DNA from 2 places in the Vibrio sp. 2132-1 genome. Region 2 is predicted to be linked to the other one. Evidence: riboswitches for the same ligand, from Rfam matches in the RefSeq annotation. Region 2 holds a riboswitch; the other holds the start of a gene.
The links. A riboswitch is a leader RNA that binds a small molecule or an ion and turns the genes downstream of it on or off. The one in region 2 is predicted to bind lysine.
Positions count from the first base shown of each region.

Region 1: it holds a riboswitch for lysine, as region 2 does, so the genes downstream of both, tet(35) (tetracycline efflux Na+/H+ antiporter family transporter Tet(35)) here and lysC (lysine-sensitive aspartokinase 3) in region 2, are expected to answer to the same signal.

Region 1 is NZ_JAWPON010000004.1:301,369-305,564, reverse strand. Features, by position in the region: gene R8N47_RS06365 (inosine/guanosine kinase) at 21-1,325, shown strand; gene R8N47_RS06360 (H-NS family nucleoid-associated regulatory protein) at 1,453-1,860, opposite strand; lysine riboswitch at 2,443-2,625, shown strand; gene tet(35) (tetracycline efflux Na+/H+ antiporter family transporter Tet(35)) at 2,735-4,196, shown strand, end outside.
Region 2 is NZ_JAWPON010000020.1:5,275-9,470, reverse strand. Features, by position in the region: gene R8N47_RS19545 (PglL family O-oligosaccharyltransferase) at 1-318, shown strand, start outside; gene R8N47_RS19540 (pyridoxal-phosphate-dependent aminotransferase family protein) at 378-1,499, opposite strand; lysine riboswitch at 1,720-1,898, shown strand; gene lysC (lysine-sensitive aspartokinase 3) at 2,000-3,352, shown strand; gene metH (methionine synthase) at 3,439-4,196, opposite strand, start outside.

The sequences.
Region 1 (4,196 bases), on a different contig from region 2:
CCCTTACTCAGACTGACAATATGAAATTTCCTGGACAACGCAAATCGAAGCACTATTTTCCTGTTCATGCTCGTGACCCGCTGGTGAGCCAAGCACAAGAAAGCAAGAAGATGACGCGCACTCACATCATTGGTATTGACCAAACCTTGGTTGATATTGAAGCAAAAGTTACAACGGATGTGATTGAAAAGTACGGTCTGAGTAAAGGTCACTCTCTGGTTATCGATGACGAAAGAGCAGAAGAGTTATACCAGCAACTGAAAGAAGAGAACTTGATTACCAATGAGTATGCGGGCGGTACAATTGGTAACACGCTACATAACTACTCCGTGCTAGCGGATGACCGCTCCACACTACTTGGAGTGATGAGCCAGGATATTAAGATTGGCAGCTACGGTTACCGTTATCTTTGTAATACATCAAGCCGCATGGACTTGAACTACCTACAAGGTGTAGATGGTGCAATTGGCCGTTGTTTTGCTCTTATCACAGAAGACGGTGAACGTACTTTTGCTATCAGCGAAGGGCAAATGAACCAACTCCATCCTGATAGCATTCCAGAGAAAATCTTTAAAAATGCATCAGCACTTGTACTGACGTCATATCTAGTACGTTGCAAAGACGGCGACCCAATGCCGGAAGCAACAATGAAAGCAATTGAGTACGCGAAAAAGAATGATGTGCCTGTTGTTCTGACTTTAGGCACAAAGTTTGTTATTCAAGATGACCCTAAATATTGGCAAGAATTCATTCGAGATAACGTTTCAGTCGTTGCGATGAATGAAGATGAAGCAGAAGCACTGACGGGGGAATCTGATCCACTTGCTGCGTCTGATAAAACATTGGAGTGGGCTGATCTAGTATTGTGCACGGCGGGTCCTGTAGGTCTATTTATGGCTGGGTATACGGAGGATAGCGCGAAGCGCGAAACTTCTTTGCCATTACTTCCAGGGTCAATTGCTGAATTTAATCGTTATGAATTCAGTCGTCCGGCGAAAAAAGACTCATGCGAGACGCCAATAAAAGTGTACTCGCATATCTCGCCATATATGGGTGGCCCAGAAAAAATTAAGAATACAAATGGCGCAGGTGATGCTGCGTTATCTGCTGTTCTTCATGATATGGCAGCAAATAAATACCATAAAGAAAATGTGCCTAATTCAAGCAAGCACAGTAACGAGTATTTAACTTACTCTTCTTTTTCTCAAGTCTGCAAATACGCAAACCGTGCTAGCTACGAAGTTCTCGTGCAACATTCACCACGATTGTCGCGCGGACTTCCTGAGCGAGAAGATAGCCTAGAAGAAGCATACTGGGAACGTTAATACGAAGCGGTTTAATTAACTATTCTGTAACTAAAGTAAAAGGCACATTAAGAAATGTGCCTTTTTTATTTGTAATGGTTTAAATAAAAAAGGCTCCCTATGGGAGCCTTTTAAAAATAGCACGGATCTAGATTAGGAACTCATCCAGAGATTTACCTGCATCAAGTTGCTCTTGAATCGCCGAAGGTGTACGACCTTGGCCAGTCCAAGTTTTCTCATTACCGTTTGAATCTGTGTATTTGTATTTAGCAGGGCGAGGTGCGCGCTTCGCTTTGCCTTTCGTCTTAGTTTCGCCAGATAGCGCAGTAATAAGTGCTTCTACGTCAATACCGTCTTGAGCGATTTTCTCAGCAATCTCTGCAAGCTTAGCTTCTTGCTCTGCTTGTGCTGCGCGTTCTGCTTCTTCTGCTTCACGACGCTCATCTACGACAGTAGTGAGTTTATCTAGAGCTTCTTCCAATTGTTCTAGAGTCAGCTCACGAGAAAATGCACGAAGGCTACGGATATTTAGAAGGGTTTTAGTCAGCTCTGACATAACGATTCCTATTAAAAGGTTAATGTGTTGGGCACTTTTTATCGTTACGATTAAATAATGCCAATCTATAAATAAACAAAGAGTCCTTATATTTAACTTTATCTTTTCCTTATGTGCAAATGCTAAATCAAGATTTTGTTTAAATTTGACTATTTTTTAAAGCAATTAATATTATTACACTCGAAATAAATCATTATTAGATGAGAACTAAAATCAACAATCATTATTGTATAGAGAGAGTGATAGCTTGGTTTTTTATAAAAAAATTTGAGTTATTACTTAAAAATATGAAGCATCCATCTTTAATGCTGTGTCATATATCCTTAATTTATTGATATAAGATAAACCATGATATTTCTAAGGTAGTAATAATGTTTCATAAATAACATGATTGATGTGATTTCAGTTGCACAAAACTTATGGAAGTAGGCAAGGTTTATAAATTATCTCAGTCATTATTTATTTGTTTAATTTAGTTTGATGTGTTGCATTGACTCTCATCATAAGTACAATGGCTGCCACCTGATGCAATATTGCAGACAATTTGTTGTTAATTTGTACAGTTAGTGGTTAATTGTTTGTTGTTGCCGTAGAGGCGCGGTCTCGAAGAGTAGCTATTATTGGGGTGATGCCAATGAATAATAGTGGAAGGCGAAGATTGCCGAAGTAAGTAACTCATCAAAGTTACTTGCTGGGGTTGTATCTGAAAGGAACAACACTGCCATAGTATATATTCACATTAAACTATGGAGCGCTACTGTAGGGTTGGGTGGAGTGTTCGCTTCCCTGTCGCTAAGTTCAACATGAGCACGTATCGTATGCTACGTGACTTGTCTGCAGTAGATCTCTAGCCAAACTTTGGTTTTTGAAGATCATGAATTTAATAGATTTTTCTAGTTCTCCTGTTTCATTATTGCCACCTATTGTCGCTTTGACTTTGGCGATTTTGACTCGACGTGTATTAGTTTCCTTGGGTGTAGGTATCGTGCTAGGTGCGGTGCTACTTAATAGCTGGTCTATCAGCGACACCGCAGGTTACGTCAGTTCTCAAGTTTCTTCTGTCTTTATTGAAGATGGCGGAATTAACACTTGGAACATGAGCATTGTTGGCTTCCTAATCTTATTAGGTATGACAACAGCTTTATTAACGCTATCTGGCGGTACTCGTGCTTTTGCTGAATGGGCACAATCTCGAGTGAAGAGTAAACGCGGCTCCAAACTTCTTGCCGCCTTTTTAGGCGTATTCATTTTTGTCGATGATTACTTTAATAGCCTTGCTGTTGGTGCGATCTCTCGCCCAGTAACCGATCGCTTTTATGTGTCTCGCGCTAAGCTTGCGTACATTCTAGACTCAACCGCTGCTCCAATGTGTGTAATTATGCCTGCTTCTAGCTGGGGTGCTTACATTATTACTATTATTGGCGGGATCTTAGTCTCACATGGGGTCACAGAGTATTCTGCTCTTGGCGCATATGTTCGTCTTATTCCAATGAACTTCTACGCCGTTTTTGCGCTGCTAATGGTGTTCGCTGTTGCGTGGTTTGGTCTTGATATTGGTAAAATGCGTGAGCATGAGATCTCTGCATCGCAAGGTCGTGGCTTTGATAAAGACAAAGAAAATGACTCGCAAGAAGCGCATGACCTAAACGAAGAGCTAGATATCCGTGAAAGTGAAAAGGGTAAAGTGTCAGATTTGATACTTCCTATCGTGACGCTGATTATCGCGACTATCGCTTCAATGCTTTACACGGGTGGCCAAGCATTGGCTGCTGATGGTAAGGAGTTTGCGCTTCTTGGTGCTTTTGAAAATACAGATGTAGGTACATCACTAATCTACGGTAGCTTGCTTGGCTTAGCAGTTGCACTGTTTACTGTTGTGAAGCAAGGTCTACCAATGGCTGAGATCGCACGTACACTTTGGATTGGTGCTAAGTCTATGTTTGGTGCGATTCTAATCTTAGTATTTGCCTGGACCATTGGTTCTGTTATCGGTGATATGAAGACTGGTACTTACCTTTCGACAATGGCGCAGGGCAATATCAACCCTCATTGGCTCCCAGTTATCCTATTCTTGTTGTCTGGCCTGATGGCGTTCTCAACAGGTACTTCATGGGGTACGTTCGGCATCATGCTACCAATCGCGGGTGATATGGCTGGCGCAACAGATGTAGCGCTAATGCTACCGATGCTAAGTGCGGTTCTTGCTGGTGCTGTATTCGGTGACCACTGTTCGCCAATCTCAGATACGACGATCTTGTCATCGACGGGTGCACGTTGTAACCATATCGATCACGTATCAACACAGTTACCTTATGCATTATCAGTCGCGCTTGTTT
Region 2 (4,196 bases):
AACCCTGTGGTTTGGAAAGACAGGTTTGATTGGGATGTCTATAGCACGTTTTTAAACCTTGGGCTGTACCAACAAGACGCAACCTTGATTCAGCCTTATATCGATTGGTCGCTAAAAATCATCAAAGATAAGCCTCGCCCTGCATTTTATAATAATTTGATTTTGGCCTACCAAGGCTTAGATGACTCAAGTAAAGCGGAGCAAATTAGAGCTGAAGCGCAGTTTTTGTTCCCGAAGATTGATTTCAGTGACGTCAATTACCAACCACCTTCTCAAGCAATCTCTGCCTCACCAGCCCCCACTTCAGGTGCAGAGTAATAAGTACCAAAAAGCGAAGGGATGACCTTCGCTTTTCTTTATCTCATTGCTGTATGATTTTATTCAGTGAGTGACTCTTCTAACGCTTTTAAGCACAGCGCAACGTTTTCAGATCGAGCGCCGTAACCCATTAAGCCAATACGCCACGCTTTACCAGCTAATGCCCCAAGGCCTGCACCAATTTCTAGGTTATAGGTTTCTAGCAAGTGAGCACGAACTTTTGCTTCATCAATTCCTTCAGGCACGTAAATCGCATTTAATTGTGGCAACCGATGGGCTTCGTCCACAACAAATTCAAATCCTAACTTTTGTAAGCCATTTTTGAGTTTTTCATGCATCAGTTGGTGACGAGCCCAAGCGTTTTCTAATCCTTCATTTTTCAGTATCAATAAAGCTTCATGAAGCGCATACAAGCTATTAACTGGCGCCGTATGATGGTAACTACGCTTGCCTTCTCCACTCCAATACCCCAAAACTAAACTCTGATCGAGGAACCAACTCTGTACTGGTGTTGTTCTTGCTTGAATCTTTTCAATCGCGGCAGGAGAAAACGTCACTGGTGAGAGTCCAGGTACACATGACAAACATTTTTGACTACCAGAGTAAACCGCATCCAGTTGCCATTCATCCACTTTTAACGGCACACCACCAAGCGATGTCACCGCATCAACAATAGATAATGCATTATGCTGTTTCGCGAGCTTACCCAATGCTTGAGCATCACTGACTGCACCAGTTGAGGTTTCCGCATGCACAAAAGCAAGAATTTTTGTATCTGGGTGCTGTTCGAGTGCTTGCTCGACTTTATCAATGGAAACAGGCGTCCCCCATTCATCATCGACGATAACAACTTCACCACCAGCACGGACGACATTTTCGCGCATGCGTTCACCAAATACACCATTACGGCAAACGATCACTTTATCGCCTTTCTCGATCAAGTTTACAAAGCAGGTTTCCATCCCTGCACTACCTGGCGCTGAAACCGCAATAGTGAACTCATTGTCAGTTTGAAAGGCATACTTCAATAGCTGCTTGAGCTCATCCATCATACCGATAAACAGAGGATCAAGGTGACCTACCGTAGGACGGCTTAGTGCTTGTAACACTTGAGGATAAATATCAGAAGGACCAGGTCCCATTAAAATACGGTGAGGCGGAATAAAGCTTTGGATCGACATGTCAGCTCCTTGATTATCTTTTATCCTGAGCATTCTAAAAGTTCTATTCAATAACATGGCTCAGGTGTAGGGTTCTTCACCCTAATAGATTTTTCCTCTATCAGCAATTAGCCGTAAGTATGGAGGTCAAACCAGTGTCACAAAATCGTTAATAAAAAACACCATAAAGGTTGAAATATTGATTGACATTAAGGCCTCAAAACCGTTCAATGTTTGAGCTTTATGTAGAAGAGGAGCGCTACCCAGGTAGATGATTTGTGGAACCGCAATTCCAACACCAATCATTGAGGGGGAGTAGTGCCGAGGTAAGTCAAAGTTGCAGGATTTGACTTGTCGGTTGAATTGGGCTGAATCCCATCAACTGTCATCAGCGCAGTCTGATGAAGGGCTTCTGAGGGTAAATTTTTCAAATAGCATTCTAAATACCTCTCTTTTTGCTCTGTTCCTTTTCTCACTAAACATTGGATGTACAATTTTTTAGGAAGCCGTGGGAGAACGCAGTGAGCGCATTTAACGTAGCTAAATTCGGTGGAACCAGTGTTGCCAACTTTGAGGCAATGAGTCGTTGCGCCACCATTATCGAAAACAATCCAAATACTCGCCTGGTCGTGAGCAGCGCTTGCTCTGGCGTCACCAACCTATTGGTAGAACTCGCCAACGGTGTTCAGGATCAAACGCACCGTACTGAGCTGCTACAAAATTTGGCCAACATTCATGACGCCATTTTAACTCAGCTCGAAGACAGCACGAAAACTGCTGCCGAGGTGTATGGCATATTAGATACCGTAACCAGCCTGGCCGAGGCTGCATCTATCCAAGCTAGTGCGAAGTTAACCGATCATTTAGTCGCATGTGGTGAACTCATGTCGACGCACATTCTAACTCAGTTAATGTGTGAGCGAGGCATTCAAGCAGTGCGCTTTGATATCCGCGATGTGTTGCGTACTGATGACAACTTTGGTCGCGCGGAGCCAAACATTGAAGCAATTTCGACGCTTGCGCAAGATAAACTCGTACCACTTTGCCAACAATCCGTTGTTGTTACTCAAGGCTTCATAGGATCTGACGAAGCCGGTAATACAACAACATTAGGTCGAGGGGGCAGCGATTACAGCGCCGCCTTAATTGCTGAGAGCGTTAAAGCGGCAGGGCTAGAAATCTGGACTGATGTTCCGGGAATCTACACAACAGACCCGCGAATTGCACCAAAAGCCTCACCAATTCCTGAGATCAGCTTTAGTGAAGCTTCAGAAATGGCTAACTTTGGCGCTAAAATCCTTCACCCTTCTACGCTAGTACCTGCATTGCGCCACGACATTCCGGTATTTGTAGGGTCATCGAAAGAGCCAGAAAAAGGGGGAACTTGGATTCGCCACCAAGTCGAAAGCTCACCGTTATTCCGTGCGCTAGCTTTGCGTTGTAACCAAACCATGGTAACGCTACGCAGCGCCAATATGTTCCACGCATACGGTTTTTTAGCAAAGGTCTTTGAGATCCTTGCAAAGCATAAGATCTCTGTCGATTTGATCACGACATCTGAAATCAGTGTATCGTTAACACTTGATCAAACTGATACCTCTGGCGGAGCACCACAGCTGCCGCAAGCTGCACGAGAAGAGTTAGAAGAGTTATGTAAGGTAGAAGTTGAACATGACCTATGCCTCGTTGCTCTCATTGGAAACAACATGAGTGAGAGTAAAGGCTACGCGAAACAGGTTTTTGGCACGCTAGAAGATTTTAACCTACGCATGATTTGTTATGGCGCTAGCCCTCACAACTTATGCTTCTTGCTCCATGAATCGGTATCGAAACAAGCCATACAAAAACTCCACACTGAGTTGTTTGAGAAGTAAGTTCAACTCAATAAAACAAAGGGCTGCGTATTTGCAGCCCTTTGTCGTTTCATTAGTTGTTACATTTGGACGAGGTAAACATCAATTTAACCGTTAATGTTTGGCCCTAACCATTTTTCAGCCTCGATCCTATCCCACCCCTTACGATCGGCGTAACTCTCTAGCTGATCTTCTTGGATCTGTGCGATCGCAAAGTAACGTGAGTCAGGATGAGAGAAATACCAACCAGAGACTGACGCGCCCGGATACATTGCATAGCTGGAGGTTAGAGTCATACCAATGTTCTCTTCCACATTAAGTAACTCCCAAAGCGGTCCTTTTTCAGTATGTTCAGGACACGCGGGATAACCCGGCGCAGGGCGAATACCTTGGTATTTTTCACGAATGAGATCATCGTTAGATAAATCTTCATCAGCTGCATAACCCCAAATTTCTTTACGGACACGCTCATGCAAATACTCAGCAAACGCTTCGGCTAGGCGATCCGCCACCGCTTGAATCATAATTGCGTTGTAATCATCTCCCTGTGCTTTGTATTCATCAGCAAGCTCTCGTTCACCAATACCACCAGTGACAGCAAATGCCCCTATCCAATCATGTTTACCCGACTCTTTAGGTGCGATGTAGTCGGATAAACAATAGTTGAATCCTTTTGGTTTCTCGGTCTGTTGTCGCAAGTTACGTAATACTTTCACAACGTCGGTACGAGTTTCATCAGCATAAACTTCAATGTCGTCCCCCACGCTCGCAGCAGGGAATAAGCCACACATTCCACGCGCTTTTAACAGGCCTTCTCGCTCAACTCGATCAAGTAACTCGTTGGCATCTTCGAATAAACGTTTTG